Regions from separate parts of the Vibrio aquimaris genome, predicted to be linked through region 3. Evidence: predicted binding sites of a transcription regulator. Region 3 holds the regulator's gene; each other region holds the start of a gene.
The links. Region 3 encodes MetJ, which represses methionine synthesis genes. Its sites were predicted from a motif close to TTAGACNTNTANANGTCTAA; they were not measured.
Positions count from the first base shown of each region.

Region 1 (7,238 bases), 200 kb from region 3:
AGATGGTTAATGCCCAATCAGCCAATCTCAATACCTTTCTCGCAAGCCTATTTGATTCGCAGCTAGCAGATACTTTTTTAGAAGCTCCGAATAACGATCATATCTCTGTGAAAGTTGAAAACAGCGGCTTGCTCCTCATACCATAAAGCCCCGCATCGCGAGGCTTTGTTTAGCGCAAGATGAATTAATCGAGTAATTCTTTCGCTGTGTTCAGCACATTTTCAGTGGTAAAGCCGAACATCTTAAATAGCTCGCCTGCTGGTGCTGATTCACCAAAGGTTGTCATACCTATGATGCGGCCGTCAAAGCCAACATACTTGTACCAGAAGTCAGCAATACCCGCTTCAATAGCCACACGCGCTGTCACATCTGATGGTAGAACGCTTTCGCGGTACGCTGCGTCTTGTCTGTCAAAGGCATCAGTCGATGGCATAGACACCACGCGTACTTGTGTACCTTGCGCGCTTAGCTCAGCGGCAGCGTCAACTGCAAGCTCTACTTCGGAACCTGTGGCAATTAAAATAAGCTCTGGCTGGCCTTGGCAGTCTTTTAGGATGTAACCACCTTTGGCAATGTTCGCCACTTGCTCTGCGCTGCGCTCTTGCTGCGCGAGGTTTTGACGAGAGAAGACCAGAGCAGTTGGCGCATCTTTACGCTCAATCGCCAGTTTCCAAGCCACAGCAGATTCAACCTGATCACACGGACGCCATGTGTTCATGTTTGGCGTCATGCGCAATGAAGCCATTTGCTCAACAGGTTGGTGTGTTGGGCCATCTTCACCTAAACCAATCGAGTCGTGCGTGTAGACTTGAATGTTTTGGATCTTCATCAATGCGGCCATACGCATCGCATTACGTGCGTATTCCATAAACATAAGGAAAGTCGCGCCGTAAGGGACAAAGCCGCCGTGCAAAGCAATACCATTCATGATGGCTGTCATGCCAAATTCACGCACGCCGTAGTGGATGTAGTTACCTGATGCATCTTCCGCCGATACTGACTTAGAGCCAGACCACATAGTGAGGTTTGAAGGCGCTAAGTCGGCAGAGCCGCCCAAAAATTCTGGCAGCATTTGACCAAAGGCTTCCAGCGCGTTTTGCGACGCCTTACGTGAAGCAATATTGGCAGGGTTAGCTTGCAAATCTGCGATGATTTGGCTGGTTTTTTGTTCCCACTCAGCAGGCAGTTCGCCATTTAGACGGCGCTTAAGCTCTGCCGCTTCTGCTGGGTAAGCTGCAGCATAAGCGTCAAATTTTTCATTCCACGCTGCTTCTTTGGCTGTGCCAGCTTCTTTGGCATCCCACTGGGCATAGACATCCGCAGGGATTTCAAATGGACCATGTTCCCAACCCAATTGCTTGCGAGTAGCCGCAATTTCATCAGCGCCAAGCGGAGCACCGTGACAATCGTGAGAGCCTGATTTATTCGGTGAACCAAAACCAATAATGGTTTTAGTACAAATTAATGTTGGACGAGGATCGGCTTTCGCAGCTTTGATCGCCGCATCGATCGCTTCAGGATCGTGGCCATCAACCGCTGGAATAACATGCCAGCCATAAGACTCAAAACGCTTAGGCGTATCATCAGAGAACCAGCCTTCAACGTGACCATCGATTGAAATGCCGTTGTCATCCCAAAACGCGATAAGCTTACCAAGACCTAGTGTACCCGCCAAAGAACACGCTTCATGCGAGATCCCTTCCATCAAACAGCCATCGCCCATAAAGGCGTAGGTGTAGTGATCGACAATGTCATGGCCTGACTTGTTAAACTGCGCCGCTAGCGTTTTTTCCGCAAGGGCCATACCGACTGCATTGGTAATGCCTTGGCCAAGAGGCCCCGTAGTCGTTTCAACACCTGGTGCGTAACCATATTCTGGGTGACCCGGGGTTTTAGAATGCAGCTGACGGAAGTTTTTCAGCTCATCAATCGACAACGCGTAGCCTGAAAGGTGCAACAAAGAGTATATCAGCATAGAGCCATGGCCGTTCGACAGTACGAAACGGTCACGATCGGCCCATTCAGGGTTTGCTGGGTTGTGATTTAGATGTGAGCGCCAAAGAACTTCAGCGATATCCGCCATGCCCATTGGGGCGCCTGGGTGACCAGAATTGGCTTGTTGTACGCCGTCCATGCTAAGGGCACGAATAGCGTTAGCTAGGTGTTTGCGGGAAGACATGTTTGCTCCTGAGTGCATTAAGCGAAAAACAGATTTGAATGTCTTTTATTCTCTCAAAGCGTTCAGGCCACTGCAAACGTTTTACTGACTAATACACACTCTCTAGTAACTTTAAAAACTAATATAATAATCAACAATATCTGGATAATAAAAGCAAACAATTGAATATGAAATAGTAAAAAAAGCTTGAAATTAGCACTAGCAAAACTAAAATAGACGTCTAGAAGTAGATACACCTACTATTATTGAACCTATTCTATACTAGTGAATAAGCTCATTCACTATCCCAAATTAAAGCGGAGCTATCATGGCTAAACACCTGTTTACTTCTGAGTCAGTATCAGAAGGTCATCCAGATAAAATTGCAGACCAAATTTCTGATGCAGTGCTTGATGCGATTATTGAACAAGACCCCAAAGCTCGCGTTGCTTGTGAAACTTATGTCAAAACTGGCATGGTGATGGTGGGTGGTGAAATCACAACCTCAGCATGGGTAGATATCGAAGAGTTAACTCGTCAAACCGTTCGTGAGATTGGCTACATCAACTCAGAAATGGGCTTTGATGCTGATTCTTGTGCCATTCTAAACACCATAGGTAAGCAATCGCCAGATATTAACCAAGGTGTCGATAAGAGCGACCCTAAAGAGCAAGGCGCCGGTGACCAAGGCATCATGTTTGGTTACGCAACCAATGAAACCGATGTGTTAATGCCAGCTCCTATCACTTACTCTCATCTTCTGGTTCAAAAACAAGCCGAAGTACGTAAAAACGGCACTCTACCTTGGCTAAGACCTGATGCTAAGTCTCAAGTTACGTTCCAGTATGATCAAGGCAATATCGTAGGTATTGATGCAGTTGTACTTTCAACTCAACACAGTGAATCAATCTCTACACCTGAGCTTCGTGAAGCGGTAATGGAAGAGATCATCAAACCTGTTCTTCCTTCTGAATGGTTAAACAAAGATACCAATTACTTCATCAACCCAACAGGCCGCTTTGTTATCGGTGGACCTATGGGTGACTGTGGTCTAACGGGTCGTAAAATCATTGTCGATACTTATGGTGGTGCAGCCCGACATGGCGGTGGTGCATTCTCAGGTAAAGATCCATCTAAAGTAGACCGCAGTGCTGCATACGCAGCACGTTATGTAGCAAAAAATATTGTTGCTGCTGGACTAGCAGAACGCTGTGAAATTCAGCTTTCTTACGCCATAGGCGTTGCCGATCCAACGTCGATTATGGTGGAAACATTCGGCACAGAAAAAGTGTCTAAGGAAGTCATTGTCGAAGCGGTTCGTCAACACTTTGATTTGCGCCCATACGGTCTCCAAGAGATGCTTAATCTTCTTCAACCAATTTATAAAAAGACTGCAGCCTACGGTCACTTTGGTCGTGAAGAATTTCCATGGGAAGCGACAGATAAAGCAGTGCTACTGCGTGAGTTTGCAGGCCTAAATTAATCTAATTTACCTATTAACAAAGGACTTCTGGATATCCAGAAGCCCTTTGTTTTATGCCACAAAAAGCAATAAGCAAATTTGTAATTTTTTGTTAAGGGGTCAATAGTTAACAAAAGGTTAAGAAACGAATGGTAATTTCTTAACCTACAAGTTACAGATGCGCAGCTTAACCAGCGGTCGCAAAGCCGAGCATCGTGTTCCAACACGCCACTTTCAAAGAAAAGTGGTCTATGACTGAGAATCGATCAAGGAGGATATATGCCTCGTACGGTGAACCAACAAGAAGATATAGATCAAAAACAACAACCCGTGCCAGACAGTGAATATGCGCGCACAATCCCATGTAATGAACTCAATGTATCGGCGCCTTTTCATTGGTTATCACTCGGTTTACAAGATTTTATACGTGCTCCTCTAATTAGCGGATTTTATGGTTTATGTTTTATGGCCGCAGCAATAGGAATCGTATTACTTGTTCAGTGGCAAGGTACACATCTGGTCGTAATGCCAAGTTTAATTGTGTACGGATTGATAGGTCCCTTCCTTGCTTTAGGACTCTATGATGCAGCTTGGGAACTGGAAAAAGGTCACAAGCCAAAGCTGTTACACTCAATGAAAGCCATTGGGCGTAACTCTTCGTCACAATGGGCGTTTGCTGTATTGCTCGCAGTATGTATGATTTTCTGGATGCGGATTGCTGCCCTTCTTCATGCTCTTTATCCCTCTGTCCAAGGTGCCCCTATTACCGATTTTCTGCCTTTCCTTGTCATAGGTTCGCTTGTTGGATTTGTCTTAGCGGCCATCGTATTTAGTATTTCAGCCTTTTCCATTCCGCTGATGATGGAGCGCAGAGTCGACATGATGACGGCAGTGTTTACCAGCTTTAACGCTGTCAAATCTAACATTCCAGCCATGATTGTCTGGGCTGGTATTATTTGTGGTGGGATTTTAATTGGATTTGCGACCTACGGGATAGGCATGTTTTTCACTATACCCATTCTAGGTTACGGAACCTGGCATGCTTACCATGATGCAATAAGGAAAAAGCACCATTAGTACTCTTGCTTTGTTCGTTATACTATTCGCCCCATGACTTGGGGCGAATTTATTGGGAGTCGATGTGGACAAAGAACTTAGCTATCGCGCACAACAAATTATGGCAAAGTATGTAGTCATAGCTCAGCAGCACTTTCAGCACTCCTTTGCCATGCCAACAATCAAGTATCGACTCAAAGGCAAAGCAGCGGGAAAAGCGTACTTACAGCTAAATGAAATCCGTTTAAATCCCATTCTTTTCATAGAGAACCAACAAGCCTTCTTACAGGAAGTGATTCCACATGAAGTTGCTCATCTTATTACCTATCAGGTATATGGCAGAGTCAAACCCCATGGAAAAGAGTGGCAGAACATAATGACATCCGTATTTGGTGTCAGCGCCAACACCACTCACGATTTTGCTCTAGATTCAGTGCAAGGAAAAATCTATCAATACCAATGCGGATGTCAGATCCACCCACTCACCATACGTCGCCACAATAAAATTCAGCGCAATCACAATTCGTATAGCTGCAAAATCTGCCAACAAACATTAATTTACATGGGGTCATAACTATTTAACGCTAGTTATCTACTTGATGACGCTAAGCCCACTGCAAAGCCAACAAAAACCCCACCGCTAACTTTGTTCATTCTCAGCTTATTTTTTTCCGTTGAAAGCTTATTCTTAGCCTTGTGCGCAATAAAAGAATAAACACTGTGAATCAAGACTACGAGACAACTGAATGTCACCGACATTACAAGCAACTGAATGGTGTGATCTTTTGATGCATCTATAAACTGTGGAAACACCGACATAAAAAATACGATAGCTTTAGGGTTTGAAATAGAAACCAAGAATCCTTCGCAAAAACACCGAGAATAAGAATGATGACTAGAACCAAGCGTAACTTCAAATGAAGGCTTTGCGCGCCACGTTTTCACGCCTAAATATAATAAGTACATAGCACCAAAAAACTTAATTAGGCTGAAAGCAAAAGCAGATTGAGTCAATATCACGCCCAGACTAGTCGCAGAGATAGCAGAAATAAAAAGAATCGCGGTCGCTACTCCAAATATTCCACTCAATGCTTTTTTACGACCTTTTTGTACCGAGTTATTGAGCGTAAGCATGACAGCTGGTCCAGGCAGAGATATAGTCGCTCCAGCTAGGCACACATAAAGAATATAACTTTCCATATATTACTCATATCAGTTAGCAATGATTGCAACACCCGTAATCAGCATCACCCATTGCTTAAATTTACGTCTTATTTTTATGTAAAGCCATTGAAATTAACAGACTTGATATTTAAATATTTGAACTACCACTTAATCGATTGGTTTTGTCATACTGGATTTAATGGCTAAAGGAAAGCCATGTTTTTGTATAGCTCGAGAATAAAGCTATCCCTACGGCTCCTATTTCTACGCCCTTCCCCCTTGTTTTTTACTTCTAACGCATCCATGTTAGGAGTTAAATTACTTCTTTTCCGGATATTTACCCTGATGCGAATCCCACGAATTTATCACCCTCAAGCAATCACTCAGCTCGGAAACCTAAACCTAAGCGAAGATGCAGCAGGCCATGTGGGAAGAGTTCTGCGCATGAAAACCGAACAGCAAGTGACACTCTTTGATGGACTAGGGGCAGAGTTTCCCGCTGTCATCACAGAAGTCACCAAAAAGGCCGTTCAAGTAGAGCTTACTGAGCGCATCGAGCGAAGCAGCGAATCCCCACTTAACCTTGATTTGGGGCAAGTGATATCGCGTGGTGATAAGATGGAATTCACCATCCAAAAGTCGGTTGAACTCGGCGTCAATACCATCACTCCGCTAATATCGGAAAGATGTGGGGTAAAACTCGACCAAAAGCGCTTTGATAAAAAGCTGTCTCAATGGCAGAAAGTTGCCATCAGCGCTTGTGAACAAAGTGGCAGAAATATCGTCCCTGAGATCCGCCCTGTCATGTCATTAGAGCAGTGGTGCACAGAGGAGTACGATGGTTTAAAACTCAATTTACACCCAAGAGCAAAATATTCGATTAATACTCTACCGACACCCGTTGACAAAATACGTCTGCTTATTGGCCCAGAAGGAGGGCTGTCGAGTGAAGAAATCGAAAAAACAAGACATTACCAGTTTGAGGAGATCCTACTAGGCCCACGAGTGCTACGCACGGAAACGGCTGCTTTAACTGCTATAACAGCCCTACAAGTTCGCTTTGGTGATCTTGGCTAATGGAGAAAACAATGATCAAATTAGGCATAGTGATGGATCCAATAGAGGCCATCAACATCAAGAAAGACTCAAGTTTTGCCATGATGTTAGAAGCTCAGCGTCGTGGTTACGAGATCCACTACATTGAAATGGCTGATCTTCATCTTGATCAAGGCGTTGCGATTGCAGACACCAAAGTCGTTAGTTTAAAAGAAGATCCAAATGATTGGTTTGAATTTAAATCTCAGCAAACCATTGAGCTAGGGAGTCTTGACGCAATATTGATGCGTAAAGATCCTCCGTTTGACACAGAATACATCTACGCAACCTACATTTTGGAAC
Region 1 is NZ_CP045350.1:409,261-416,498, reverse strand. It holds gene tkt (transketolase) at 185-2,179, opposite strand; gene metK (methionine adenosyltransferase) at 2,487-3,641, shown strand; gene FIV01_RS02010 (DUF2189 domain-containing protein) at 3,900-4,697, shown strand; gene FIV01_RS02005 (SprT family zinc-dependent metalloprotease) at 4,762-5,250, shown strand; gene FIV01_RS02000 (LysE family translocator) at 5,265-5,876, opposite strand; gene rsmE (16S rRNA (uracil(1498)-N(3))-methyltransferase) at 6,186-6,917, shown strand; gene gshB (glutathione synthase) at 6,929-7,238, shown strand, end outside.
Region 1: the regulator MetJ is predicted to act here: its motif matches at 2,392-2,411, upstream of metK (methionine adenosyltransferase).

Region 2 (7,238 bases), 550 kb from region 3:
TCGACGAGGTGGCTTTCGTATCCATGGCAATTACGACAGATCTGCCCTGCCAATTGGCTAAACGTTCAACATCAAAGTCACTGAAACCAAAAACAATAATGCCGTCAACATTGCGTTTACCAAGTACATCGAGGTGTTCATTCGCTAAACGGCGGTTCAGCTGGCTTTCCATAATGACAGCATCATAGCCACTGCGATAGAGAACCTGAAGCATACTGCCAACCGAACGATTTTCAGAAGGAGAGTCCAAGCGGGAAATAATAACGCCTACCACTTTTTGACTGCCCCCTCTCATGGCCTGAGCCGATTTAGAAGGAACATAACCGGACTCTTCAATCACACGCTCTACTTTTGCCCGCGTTTCGGGCTTTACCTTAGGGTCGTTGGTGAGAACACGAGATACAGTGGATTTTCCTACACCAGAAAGTTTGGCGATATCAAGGATAGTCAGTTTTTTACTCATAATGGCTTGTGAACAATTCCTTACGGAACATCAAATAGTTAAGACAACTATATTCTACATCCCTTATAAACTTCAGATCCAACTTCCAAGCGTGCATGTTCACCTTTCGTGTGCAATACAATAGAATTAACCTTGGTTTTTTCATCACCAGTTTGAACGTACTTTACCCCAGACCCGGCGGGAACTTGCATCAAAGTGTATTCTTGATTACCAACTCTTAAAACAGCCGACTCATGACCTTTCGTGTAAGCCACATCAAACTCTTTATCTGCTTGGCAATGGTAAGTCACATACGAGGTGCTACATGCTTGTAGCATCATAACCAGCCAAACGCTGCTAAGTACTTTCACATTCATTATTTTTTACCCAATAAAAAGGCCACAATATATGGCCGTTAGCTTATTGCTTTATTTACCTAAGTAGTCAGGAACTTCTCTGAGACTATCCAGCACCACAGAAGCCAAAGCTTGTCCCTTATCAGTAACAGGTTTACCAGTGCGAACCAATATACGAGTGTCTACTCCAGCAGATTGCGCAGCCATCATATCTTCGGCTTTATCACCGACCATCACTGACTTTTCCATATCAATATCAAGATAATCACGCGCCGAAATAAACATACCAGGTTTGGGTTTTCGACAATCACAATCCTGCTGGTACTTGCCTTGACCATGTTCTGCATGATGAGGGCAATAATAGAAACCATCGAATTCGACGCCATTATCAACGAAATTCCAGTCCATCCACTGGGTCAGCGATAAAAAGCGATCTTCGCTGAACTTACCACGAGCAATGCCAGATTGATTAGTGACTAGCACTAACAAATAACCCATTTGTTTGAGTTTTTTGGTTGCTTCAAACACACCTTCAATAAACTCAAAATCATGTTCATCATGCACGTACCCGTGATCGACATTAATCACACCATCACGATCTAGAAAGACAGCAGGTTTTGCCAAAATTAACTTCTCTTTTTTACTATTGCTCACTTGTCTTTCACGCATACATTCTGCTTGAAAGGCCAACACATGCCTGAATTATTGCACGCTTTATTTCATTCAGCACTATCTAATTCCACTTGGTTTTGATGAAAAAAGGTATTTAGACGTCTAGACGTAAAAATATCTATTGACACATTTAGTATGAAACCATAGCATCTGTGATCTGTATGGCGTAGTACCAAACTATCGACTTTTGATTGGGGTTTGCTACCTTTCGAACATAAGCTATGTTCAAACGTCAGTTGACCTTAACCTGAGCGCGGATTTCTCGATGATTGAAATAAATCAAGTAAACAAAGTATTTCTGCAAGGAAACAAAGAAATACATGCCTTAAAGGATATTAATCTTAATATTCCTCAAGGCACCATATTTGGTGTAATTGGCTCATCAGGAGCAGGGAAAAGTACGCTGATTCGCTGCGTTAATATGTTGGAAGCACCAACTTCAGGCTCCATCGTTGTCGATGGCGTCGATTTAACACAATTATCTAAATCGCAACTGAGTGAAACACGCCGCAATATCGGTATGATTTTCCAACACTTTAATCTGCTTTCATCAAGAACAGTATTTGACAATGTTGCCTTGCCACTTGAGCTGGCTGGCAAAGAAAAAGCACATATAAAGAACAAAGTCACTGAGCTGCTTAAACTGGTAGGCTTAGCCGACAAGCATGAAAGTTACCCTGCAAATTTAAGTGGCGGTCAAAAACAACGTGTCGCCATTGCGAGAGCACTGGCAAGCGATCCCAAGGTATTGCTGTGTGATGAAGCCACCAGCGCACTTGATCCCGCCACCACTCAATCAATCTTAGAGCTGCTAAAAGAAATTAATCGTAAGCTCAATATTACTATGCTCCTGATTACCCATGAAATGGATGTGGTAAAAAGCATCTGCCATGAAGTAGCAATTATTGGAGGCGGAGAGCTGGTCGAAAGTGGCTCTGTGGGAGAGATCTTCGCTCATCCGAAGACCGAGCTCGCCCATGAATTTATCCGCTCTACACTTGATCTTTCAATACCGGAAGATTACCAGGCACGCCTTCAGTCAACTCGCGTTGAAGGCAGCTATCCGCTGGTTCGCCTCGAGTTTACCGGTGCGACCGTTGATGCACCAGTGATGAGTCAAATCGCGCGTAAATTCAATATTGATGTCAGTATTCTTAGCTCTGATCTCGATTACGCTGGCGGGGTTAAATTTGGCATGATGGTCGCAGAACTGTTTGGCAATGAAAGCGATGATAAAGCCGCGATTGAATTTCTTCGCGCGCACAATGTAAAAGTCGAGGTGCTAGGTTATGTCCTTTGAAACTCTGTCACAATGGCTAAACCTAAATAGCCAGCTTTTAATCAATGCAACGGGTGAGACTTTATACATGGTTGCCGTTGCTGGTATTGTCGGTTTTGCGCTCGGCATTCCGCTAGGCGTTATCCTGCATACCACCAAAAAAGGCGGATTACTGGAAAATACCAAATTGAACCGTATGCTAGGCGCTATTGTAAACATAGGTCGCTCAGTACCCTTTCTTGTGCTTATGGTTGCCATTATTCCAGTTACAAAAATTCTAGTTGGCACCTTTATCGGCACAACGGCTGCCATTGTCCCACTGACCATAGGGGCTATCCCATTTGTTGCTCGCCTGATTGAAAGTGCATTACTGGAAGTGCCAACTGGCTTGGTTGAAGCGGCTCAATCTATGGGGGCCACTCCCCTACAAATCATTAGTAAAGTACTGCTACCAGAAGCTCTTCCCACTATAGTTAACTCAGTCACGATTACACTGGTCACTTTAGTGAGTTATTCAGCAATGGCAGGAACCGTCGGTGGCGGCGGGCTTGGTGATGTAGCGATTCGCTATGGATTTCATCGCTATGATGTGGTGATCATGGCGGTAACTGTCGTTATGTTGATTGTTTTAGTACAGATTATTCAATCGATCGGTGATGCACTTGTACGCCGTGTCGATCATAGATAAGCATATTTGAATTGAAGTTAAGGAGTAAAGTCATGAAATTTGGAATTAAAGGCCTACTTGCCACGGCTGTCGCCGCCTCAGCGTTGGTATTGGCAGGATGTGGTGACAAGCAAGACAACGCAAATAAAATAAAAGTAGGTGTCATGGCCGGTGCCGAAGCTCAGGTTGCAGAAGTCGCGGCAAAAGTCGCTAAAGAGAAATATGGCCTTGAGGTGGAGCTGGTCACTTTTAGTGATTATGTTACTCCTAACGCTGCGCTGGACGATGGCTCAATTGACGTTAACGCGTTTCAGCACAAACCATACTTAGATCAGCAAATCAAAGATCGCGGTTACAAACTATCAATTGCTGGCAACACCTTTGTTTACCCTATCGCTGGCTACTCTAAGAAAGTGAAATCGGTTGATGAGATTATTGATGGTGATCGTATCGCAGTCCCTAACGATCCAACCAATCTTGGCCGCTCGTTACTGTTGCTTGAGCAACAAGGCATTATTAAATTGCGTGAAGGTGTTGGGCTACTTGCAACCGTTCGCGATATTACCGAGAATCCAAAAAATGTCACTCTTGTTGAGCTAGATGCAGCGCAGCTTCCGCGCTCTTTAGATGATGTAACTTTGTCTGTAATCAATACAACGTATGCCAGCTCTATCAAGTTAACACCGCAAAAAGACGGCATATTTGTTGAAGATAAAGAATCACCATACGTGAACCTAGTGGTAGCACGCGAAGATAATGTCAACGCTGAGAATGTGCAGAACTTCATCAAGTCTTACCAAACTGAAGAAGTCTACAGCGCAGCCTATAAGATTTTCCAAGGCGGCGTAGTCAAAGGCTGGTAATAGCGTAAATAGATTACAGTAACGATGTAAAAAGGGAGCCATGGCTCCCTTTTTGTTTAACTTACTTACATTTATTTCGTGCCGAAAATCTTATCGCCCGCATCGCCTAAACCTGGCACGATATAACCTTTATCGTTAAGTTTTTCATCGATAGCGGCAGTGTAAAGCTCAACATCTGGGTGAGCTTTTTTAAGCGCTTCAATGCCTTCAGGTGCTGCAACCAATACCAAGACTTTAATCTGGTTACATCCCTTTTCTTTGAGTAAGTCAATGGTAGCGATCATGGAGCCACCTGTTGCCAGCATAGGGTCTACTACCAAAGCGATTCGCTCATCAATATTAGAAGCCAGTTTGTTAAAGTAAGGCACTGGTTCAAGCGTTTCTTCATCACGGTAAATACCCACTACGCTGATGCGAGCGCTTGGTACATGTTCAAGCACACCATCCATCATGCCCAGACCCGCGCGTAAAATAGGCACTACAGTGACTTTTTTACCTTTAATTTGATCAACTTCTACTGGGCCATCCCACCCCTCGATGGTAACTTTTTCCATTGCAAAGTCTGAAGTTGCTTCATAAGTCAGCAAACTGCCCACTTCCGTTGCAAGCTCACGAAAACGCTTTGTACTGATATCACCTTCTCTCATCAGGCCGATTTTATGCTTAACCAGAGGGTGTTTTACTTCAACAACTTTCATTTCCATCTCCGAGTATTTAGGTAAAATTTAAACAAACCTGCGGATTATAAATGATTTCGCTGGGTAATTCTTGAGTTAGAACAAAAGAAAAACCCACGCAAACGTTTGCCATATAGTATTGTCCGCTGTTAGAATAGCGCCGATTTCATATCCAATATTAAAACTGAGGACTTGCTTGTGAGTGCTGATAACACTTCTCTTAGCTATAAAGACGCTGGCGTAGATATCGACGCGGGTAACGCTCTAGTTGACCGTATCAAAGGGGCGGTCAAACGTACTCGTCGCCCTGAAGTCATGGGAGGCATTGGCGGTTTTGGTGCGCTGTGTGAATTACCAACCAAATACAAGCAACCTGTACTTGTTTCCGGCACAGATGGCGTAGGAACCAAACTACGTCTTGCATTGGATATGAACAAACATGACACCATCGGCGTCGATCTTGTCGCGATGTGCGTTAATGATCTGATTGTACAAGGTGCCGAGCCATTATTTTTCCTTGATTACTACGCAACAGGAAAATTGGATGTCGATACTGCGGCAGACGTTGTCTCTGGTATTGCTGAAGGCTGTGTCCAAGCTGGATGTTCTCTGATCGGTGGCGAAACCGCTGAAATGCCCGGTATGTATGAAGGCGAAGATTACGATGTGGCAGGATTCTGTGTTGGTGTGGTTGAAAAAGCCGACATTATTGATGGCACAAAAGTGGCGGCTGGTGATGCCCTTATTGCGGTCGGTTCAAGTGGTCCACATTCAAACGGTTACTCTCTGATCCGTAAAATCATTGAAGTGTCTGGCGCAGATACCAGTCAAGAACTTGAAGGCAAAACCATAGGCGAGCACCTTCTCGAACCTACGAAAATTTACATCAAATCTGCGCTTAAAATGATCGAAAAGCATGATATTCACGCAATTTCTCATATTACTGGTGGCGGCTTTTGGGAAAACATCCCACGCGTTTTACCAGAGGGCACCAAAGCAGTGATCGATGGCAACAGCTGGCAGTGGCCAAGTATTTTTGGCTGGCTACAAGAAAAAGGCAATGTTACGACTCATGAGATGTATCGTACTTTCAACTGTGGTGTTGGGCTAATCGTTGCTCTGCCAAAAGACCAAGCGCAAGCGGCGGTTGAACTTCTTCAAGCCGAAGGTGAGAATGCTTGGTTCATTGGCGAAATCGCGGATGCACAAGCCAACCAAGAACAAGTAGAGATCAGATAAACGATGAAAAGTATTGTTGTTTTAGTTTCAGGAAACGGTTCGAACTTACAGGCGATCATTGATGCTTGTGAAGATAAGATCACAACCGGCCGAGTAAGTGCTGTTTTTTCAAATAAAGCAACAGCTTATGGCTTAGAACGTGCCAAAAACGCAGGCGCGGCAGCGCATTCTTTAGATCCGAACTCATTCGACACGCGTGATGCATTCGACCGCGAGTTAATGAAGCAGATCGATGAATACAAGCCAGATGTGATTGTTCTTGCTGGTTACATGCGTATCCTAAGCGGTGAATTTGTACGCCACTATATGGGGCGAATGATCAATATTCACCCTTCACTACTACCTAAATACCCGGGTCTTAATACTTATCAACGTGCGATTCACGCCGGTGATGAAGAGCATGGCACCAGCGTGCACTTTGTGACCGAGCAGCTCGATGGCGGGCCTGTGATACTTCAAGCTAAAGTGCCTATCTTTGAAGATGATACAGTGGAAACGCTCACCAAACGTGTCCAAGTTCAAGAGCACAACATCTACCCTTTAGTCGTCCAATGGCTGGTTGAAGAGCGCTTAACCATGAAAGATGGCAAAGAAGCCTACTTGGATGGCAAGCTCCTTGGCATTCACGGCCACGCACAAGACTGATTTTTAATAAAGTAAAACGGGCTTCGGCCCGTTTTTTTGCTCCTAGATTTATATTAATCTTGTATTCATATACGTTAAGCTAGACTGCTTAAAACCTAGGAGGCATGAATGGATTTAAAAAGTTTACTTAATCAAGCATTAAACTCAGATCTCGCTCGTCAAGGCCAGCAAAAAGTTCAGCAGGCCTCAAGCTCTGGTTCATTAAAAACACTCGGCGCAGGCGCTGTAGGTGGTGGCCTTGTCGGACTTTTAATGGGTTCAAAAAAGACCAAAAAGCTTGGCAAAAAAGTGGGTAAAAATGCACTCAAGATAGGCGGAGCGGCTGCCCTTGGCGCTCTTGCTTACTCGGCATACAATAATTGGCAGTCTAAACAGTCTGATGCTGGAAACAGTGAAAG
Region 2 is NZ_CP045350.1:751,638-758,875, reverse strand. It holds gene treR (trehalose operon repressor TreR) at 1-463, opposite strand, end outside; gene FIV01_RS03480 (MliC family protein) at 511-819, opposite strand; gene gmhB (D-glycero-beta-D-manno-heptose 1,7-bisphosphate 7-phosphatase) at 871-1,422, opposite strand; gene metN (methionine ABC transporter ATP-binding protein MetN) at 1,736-2,770, shown strand; gene FIV01_RS03465 (methionine ABC transporter permease) at 2,760-3,437, shown strand; gene FIV01_RS03460 (MetQ/NlpA family lipoprotein) at 3,470-4,279, shown strand; gene upp (uracil phosphoribosyltransferase) at 4,351-4,977, opposite strand; gene purM (phosphoribosylformylglycinamidine cyclo-ligase) at 5,155-6,195, shown strand; gene purN (phosphoribosylglycinamide formyltransferase) at 6,199-6,840, shown strand; gene FIV01_RS03440 (tellurite resistance TerB family protein) at 6,949-7,238, shown strand, end outside.
Region 2: the regulator MetJ is predicted to act here: its motif matches at 1,565-1,584, upstream of metN (methionine ABC transporter ATP-binding protein MetN).

Region 3 (7,238 bases):
CGCCAACTGTTACTAACTGGGAAGAGCAGCAATTAGGACATTGCCTGATAGTTGCTTGCTGAGAGCCACAATGGTGGCAACGGACTTCATCAGTCGATTGATGATAGGTATAATAAGCATCGCAACGCTTACACTCTGCTATCCAACCACAATCATGACACATCAAGGCAGGAGAATAGCCTCGGCGATTGAGAAATAGCATCACCTGATTGCCTGATTCAAGATGTCTTCGCATGTCAGCAATCAACGCTGCAGAAAGTCCGCTATCTAAATATTGACCTTTAACATCGATGACTTTATTGACCGTAGGCAAAGCTTTTCCTGCGCGCGTCGACAGTATCAAATGATGGTATTTGCCAGACAAGGCATTGTGTAACGTTTCCAATGCTGGGGTCGCTGAACCTAACACAATGGGTATATTCTCTTTACTTGCTCGCATCACCGCAACATCACGCGCATGGTAGCGTAGGCTGTCCTGCTGCTTGTAGGAAACATCATGCTCTTCGTCAACGATGATAATGCCAAGATCAGCAAAAGGAGTCATCAAAGCGGAGCGAGTACCGATAACAATTCCCGCAATTTTATCTCTCGCACTTAACCATGCGTTTAGCTTTTCACTATCGTTTAAGCCTGAGTGAATCACCTCAACAGGAAGGTTGAAACGTTTCCTAAAACGCTTGATGGTTTGTGGCGTCAACCCAATTTCCGGCACCAAAACTAAAGCCTGCTTTCCAGCCTCGAGTACTTGCTTTATAAGGTTAAGGTAAACTTCTGTTTTACCAGAGCCCGTCACACCCTCTAGTAAAAAGCAGCCAAAGCCTTGGTGATTATTTACGCTAGCAATAGCAATGGCTTGCTCTTGATTGAGTTTTGGCTTATCAACTTGCGCTTCAACATTATCGGGCAAATGAAACTTTGGTATGCATTCGGCTGGTTCAATCCACCCCTTTTGCTCTAACTTTTGTAAAACGCTGGAAGTAATATTCTGGTCAATGAAATCTTGATGAAAAGTAGGACCACAAGAAAGGGTTTGCATCACCTGAGCATGTCGAATGGCACGCCCAAATCCGCGCGAGAGTTGTTCACGACCTTCCAAAGTTAAATGCCACTCAATTAATGGGGTAAAAGCGGCTGGTTTTCCTTTACGTAACTGAGCAGGTAAAGCGTTAAATAAGGTCTCACCCAGTGGATACTGATAAAACTGACTGCACCAAAAAAGCAGTTCGTATAGGTTAGCTTGCCACACAGGCTCAGTATCCAATACCTGTTTGATCGTTTTAAGCTTATCAAAGTCGAAATCAGACTTGTCGTCCAATTCGGTGACCAAGCCAATCATTGTCTTCGGCCCAAACGGCACCGACACCCTGCCACCAACAACTGGATTTACACCAGAAGGGATCTGATAGTCAAACTGCTTATCTATAGGGACAGGCAAGGCTACTCGGACAATCGTCGGGCGCATATCGAATTAACACCAACTCAAAAAAACCAGTCTAGTCTATGTGAAAACCGCCCAACGGGAAAGAAACACCGTCTATTTGATTGAATTGGTTCTAGTCTGCGGTTAAAAAAGTAGCACTTTCACTCGTAAATCGGTTGATCATAGATCAGCTATTGATTAGAATGTCGCGCCTTAGTGATATGGCTTGTATGGTCAGGCGGTGTCCAAGGTAAAATTTTATTAACTTACGTGTGGTGTCCGGCATAGAATCGGATAGCGACACGGCCTATATTTAGAGGTTTTCCATGAAAGTTGGTATCCATCCAGAATACAAAGCAGTTAAAGCAACTTGTTCTTGCGGTAACTCTTTTGAGTTCAACTCAACTCTAACTAAAGAGTCAATCCACCTAGATGTATGTGACAAATGTCACCCATTCTACACTGGTAAGCAACGTATCGTTGATACTGGTGGCCGTGTTGATCGCTTCAACAAACGCTTTGGTGCTCTTGCTTCTAAGAAGTAATTTTGTCTTAGAAGTAAAAAGGACGCTGTGGCGTCCTTTTTTGTTTACTGTCACAGCCCAGCTCACTAGCAGTTCCATACAATCATTCAGTTGAGCTATCTCTCACTATCTGGTCTTATCTCCTATCATTTAACCAGATTTGTTAATTTAGCTTGCTCTCTCGCCTTTGCAGCTTGACTGACTTAATCTAGAATGATTTTTCCCTATCTAAATTATTATTAAAATGAGTGTCTACCCCCATGTCCGATGACAACAACCAAGTACTTTCTCCTGAAGAGCAATTTCGTCAGCAAGCCTTGGATTACCACGCCTACCCAACAGCAGGCAAAATTTCTGTAGAGCTATCAAAACCAGCAGAAACCGCCGCTGACCTATCGCTAGCATACAGCCCCGGTGTTGCTGAGCCTGTGCGTGAAATTGCGCAAAATGCTGAGAATGTCTATAAATACACAGCAAAAGGCAATATGGTTGCTGTTATCTCAAACGGCACTGCCATTTTAGGCCTTGGTAACTTAGGACCTCTTGCTTCAAAACCTGTCATGGAAGGGAAAGCGCTATTATTCAAACGCTTTGCAGGTTTAGATTCAATTGATATCGAAGTGAAACACCGCACTATTGAAGAGTTCGTTGATACTGTTGCCAACATCGCAGATACCTTTGGTGGCATAAACCTAGAAGACATCAAAGCTCCTGACTGCTTTGAAATCGAAAAGCAGCTTATTGAACGCTGTGATGTGCCTGTTTTCCACGATGATCAACATGGAACGGCCATTGTCACTGCTGCAGGCATGCTTAACGCCATCGAGTTACAAGGGAAGAAACTCGAAGACGCCACTATTGTTTGTTTAGGTGCAGGGGCGGCGGCGGTTGCCTGTATGGAGCTTTTGATAAAGTGCGGCGCTATGCGAGAAAAGATTTACATGCTAGATCGCAAAGGCGTGATTCATACTCGTCGTGATGACCTTAACCAATACAAACAGTTGTTTGCCAACAACACAGATAAACGCACTCTCGAAGATGTGATTGAAGGTGCGGATCTCTTCCTTGGGGTTTCTGGGCCAAACCTACTTGAACCTGAAGCACTTAAGTTAATGGCAGACAAGCCGATTGTATTTGCTTGTTCTAATCCAGATCCTGAAATCAAACCAGAGCTTGCTCATCAAGTGCGTAACGATCTCATCATGGGGACCGGACGCAGCGACTACCCGAACCAAGTCAACAATGTGCTGTGTTTCCCATTTATATTCCGCGGCGCTCTAGATGTAAGAGCGAGCGAAATTAACGACGCAATGAAACTGGCTGCGGTAGAGGCTATCCGAGATCTGGCTAAAGAAGCCGTACCCGCTGAAGTATTAAAAGCGGCTGGAGTCGATAAGCTTGAGTTTGGACCAGAATACATAATACCTAAGCCTATGGATCCTCGCTTGTTGCCAAAAGTCGCCAAAGCGGTCGCAAACGCAGCTGTAGAATCAGGCGTCGCTCGTATCGATATGCCAAAGAACTATATGCAGTAATAGATGATACTGCTTTGAACAAAAGCCGCTGACTTCCCAGTCAGCGGCTTTTTCTATTCTAGACATAATGAAATGACGATCAGCCTATCATCTGATTGACGATATAAACATTGGCAACGCAAGTATCTTGTTCTGGCTAGTCTTCATCATAAGACTCAAAAGCAATGCCCATCTCAGTCATCAACTTTTTCACTTCAGCTGGAATATCATCAGGGCGATCTTTTCTTAAGTCTTCATCCGTTGGTAGCGGCTGACCGGTATAGGCATGCAAGAAGGCCTCACAAAGCAGCTCACTATTGGTCGCATGGCGCAGGTTATTAATTTGACGACGGGTACGTTCATCCGTTAATACCTTTAGTACTTTCAGTGGGATAGAAACTGTTATCTTTTTTACTTGCTCACTTTTCTTCCCATGTTCAGCATACGGGCTTATGTATTCACCGTTCCAATCTGCCATTGCGCACCTTTATGTTTGATTATGTATAAAATTACAAAAGGTAATTTTAGCGGGATTTATGGCCACAAGCAAAGACATATAGACGTCTGGATATATTGACGTCCAAAAAAACTCAAGGTAAAGTAAAAAGAGTTGATTGGAATAACATATCTCTAACATCCACGAAAAGGTATAGTGTTATCTCCAAAGAGGTCACTACTGTTCGAAAGGAAACACTTATGAGCCGCCCTAAAACAGCCACAATTGCAGTGCGTACAGGTATAGAGTCAGATACTCAGCATCATGCTGTCGTACCGCCTATCTATCTCTCGACAAACTTTGGTTTTCCCGCCTTTGGCGAGGTGCCAAAATATGACTACACACGTTCAGGCAACCCCAACCGTGGGCTATTAGAACAAGCTCTCTCTGAATTAGAATCTGGCGCCGGCGCCGTAGTCACCAATTGCGGCACTTCAGCGCTTAATTTATGGGTTTCCGCATTTCTTGGACCAGATGATCTTATTATTGCGCCGCATGATTGTTATGGTGGAACCTATCGACTGTTCAACACACGAGCTCAAAAAGGGGATTTCAACGTTCTTTTCGTCGATCAATCAGATACTCAAGCCCTCAATTTAGCCCTTGAACAAAAACCCAAGCTCGTCCTTTTAGAAACACCATCAAATCCCTTGGTGCGGGTCGTAGATATTGCACAGGTGTGTGAGAAAGCGCATCAAGCAGGCGCAAAGGTAGCCGTAGATAACACCTTTTTAACCCCCATATTCCAAAAGCCGTTGGAACTGGGCGCCGATTTCGTGATTCACTCCACCACAAAATATATCAATGGTCATTCCGATGTGATTGGTGGTGTCATTATTACAAAAAATGAAAAGGATAGTGAAGATTTAGCTTGGTGGGGCAATTGTATTGGCGCGACAGGTACACCTTTTGATAGCTATATGACCTTACGAGGAATCAGAACTCTTGCGGCTCGGATGAGAGTCCATGAAGACAGTGCTAACCACATTTTGGCCTATCTGAGATCGCAATCCCTGGTTGGAAAAATCTATCATCCTAGCTTACCAGAGCACCCAGGCCATGAGATTGCCAAGAAACAGCAATCAGGGTTTGGTTCTATGCTCAGCTTTGAATTTTCAGGAAGTTTTGAGCAGCTTAAGTATTTCGTTGGTGAACTACAATTATTCTCTTTGGCTGAATCTCTCGGAGGTGTCGAGAGCCTTATTTGTCACCCAGCTTCTATGACTCACAGAGCCATGGGCGAAGAAGCGCTTGAAAAAGCAGGGGTATCACAACAACTCTTGCGCTTATCGGTTGGGTTGGAAGATGCAGATGATCTCATTAACGATTTGGAGCAAGCATTTAATAAAGCCAAGGAGTTGCATCGATGAACCCGTCGCGACAATTGCATAAATTTGGCGGAAGCAGTCTCGCAAACCCTGACTGTTACCGCCGAGTAGCCAAGATACTCAAAGAGTACTCCAACCCCGATGATCTCATCGTTGTCTCAGCAGCTGGAAAGACAACCAATCGCTTGATTGAGTTCTTGGATGCTCTAAACAAAGATGGCCGTATCGCCCACGAAATCCTGCAATCCCTGAGGCAGTTCCAAACCCAGTTGGTCACAGATCTACTGCAAGGCGAGTTACAAAACGAGCTTATCTCAGCTCTAAATGATGAATTTAGCACCCTAGGAGAGCTAATAGCGCCTTTAAGCGCCGCGCAAAGAGCTTCAGTGCTTGGTCATGGAGAAACATGGTCGGCGCGCTTGCTTGCAAGCTTACTCAATCAAAATGGAATGCCCTCAGTTACTCAAGATTCTCGAGCATTTCTTCGCGCACAAGCTGGAACTCAGCCAGAGGTGTACAGAGGCGACTCCTACCCTTTGCTCAAAGAGGCACTCACCCAGCATATCAATCATCGTATTGTTATTACTGGTTTTATGGCTCAAGATGGGCAAGGCCATACTGTATTACTCGGTCGAAATGGTTCCGATTACTCCGCAACCGTCATTGGCGCTTTAGCAGAAGCTTCGAAGGTAACCATATGGAGCGATGTGGCCGGTGTCTATAGCGCAGACCCTCGTTTAGTTTCCGATGCCTGTCTACTACCTTTGCTTCGCCTTGATGAAGCCAACGAGCTCGCACGCTTAGCTGCCCCAGTGCTGCATAGTCGCACTCTCCAACCTGTCGCCCAAAGCTCGATGGATCTTCATCTTCGCTGTAGTTATGACCCGGAAGCTGGTTCAACTCGTATCGAGCGAGTACTTGCTTCTGGACGAGGAGCCAAAATTATATCTTCGTTGGATGAAGTGCTGCTCATTCAGCTTCATTTTTCGATCGGGCATGACTTTGAAAGGCTCAAACAAGAAGCATTGAGCGGTTTAAAACGCGCTCAGCTTGAGCCTCTCACCTATGAAGTCCAAGAAGACCAACAAACTCTTCGTTTAGCCTACACCTCCGAAATTGCCGGTGGCGCGTTAGAATATCTGCAAGATTCCGCTATCGAAGCAGAAATCAAACTCAAAGAAGGCTTTTCTCTAGTTGCAGCGGTTGGGGCTGGTGTGACCAAAAATGCCAATCATTGCTACGGGTTTTATCAGAAGCTAAAGTCGGCCCCTGTTGAGTTCATCGCCGAATCTCAATCAGGTTTGAGCCTAGTGGCTATATTGCGCAGCACTCAGACTTCAGGCTTAGTCAAATCTATTCATAGCCAGCTATTTCAGGCACAAAAACGCGTAGGTATCGCTCTGTGTGGAAAAGGAAATATAGGTTCAAGTTGGCTTGAGCTATTTGCCAAACAAAAAAACAAGCTTGAAAAGCGCCACGGAATAAGCTTTGAGTTAGTCGCCATAGTGGATAGCCAGAACTACTGGTTCTGTCCTAAAGGTATTGATCCAACGAGTGTGAGTGACCACTATGAAGAAGAGGCAATAGAATATCAGGGAGATGAGTGGGTTCAAAAACTCGGTTCTATTCAGGGTTATGATGAGGTCATAGTACTGGATGTCACCGCCAGTCAACAACTTGCCAATCGCTATGTGGAAATTGCCGAACAAGGCATGCACCTAATCTCAGCCAATAAAGTGGCTGGCTCAGCGTCTAGTCAATACTATCACCAAGTGCAAAGTGCATTTGCCAAGATTAATCGGCACTGGTTCTATAACGCGACTGTGGGAGCTGGACTACCCATTAACCATACCGTAAGAGACCTTTGTCAAAGCGGTGATGATATTCACGCATTATCAGGCATATTTTCCGGCACACTCTCTTGGCTATTTCAGCAGTATGATGGCAGTGTACCCT
Region 3 is NZ_CP045350.1:205,117-212,354, reverse strand. It holds gene priA (primosomal protein N') at 1-1,462, opposite strand, end outside; gene rpmE (50S ribosomal protein L31) at 1,747-1,965, shown strand; gene FIV01_RS00975 (malic enzyme-like NAD(P)-binding protein) at 2,205-3,479, shown strand; gene metJ (met regulon transcriptional regulator MetJ) at 3,616-3,936, opposite strand; gene FIV01_RS00965 (O-succinylhomoserine (thiol)-lyase) at 4,155-5,324, shown strand; gene FIV01_RS00960 (bifunctional aspartate kinase/homoserine dehydrogenase II) at 5,321-7,238, shown strand, end outside.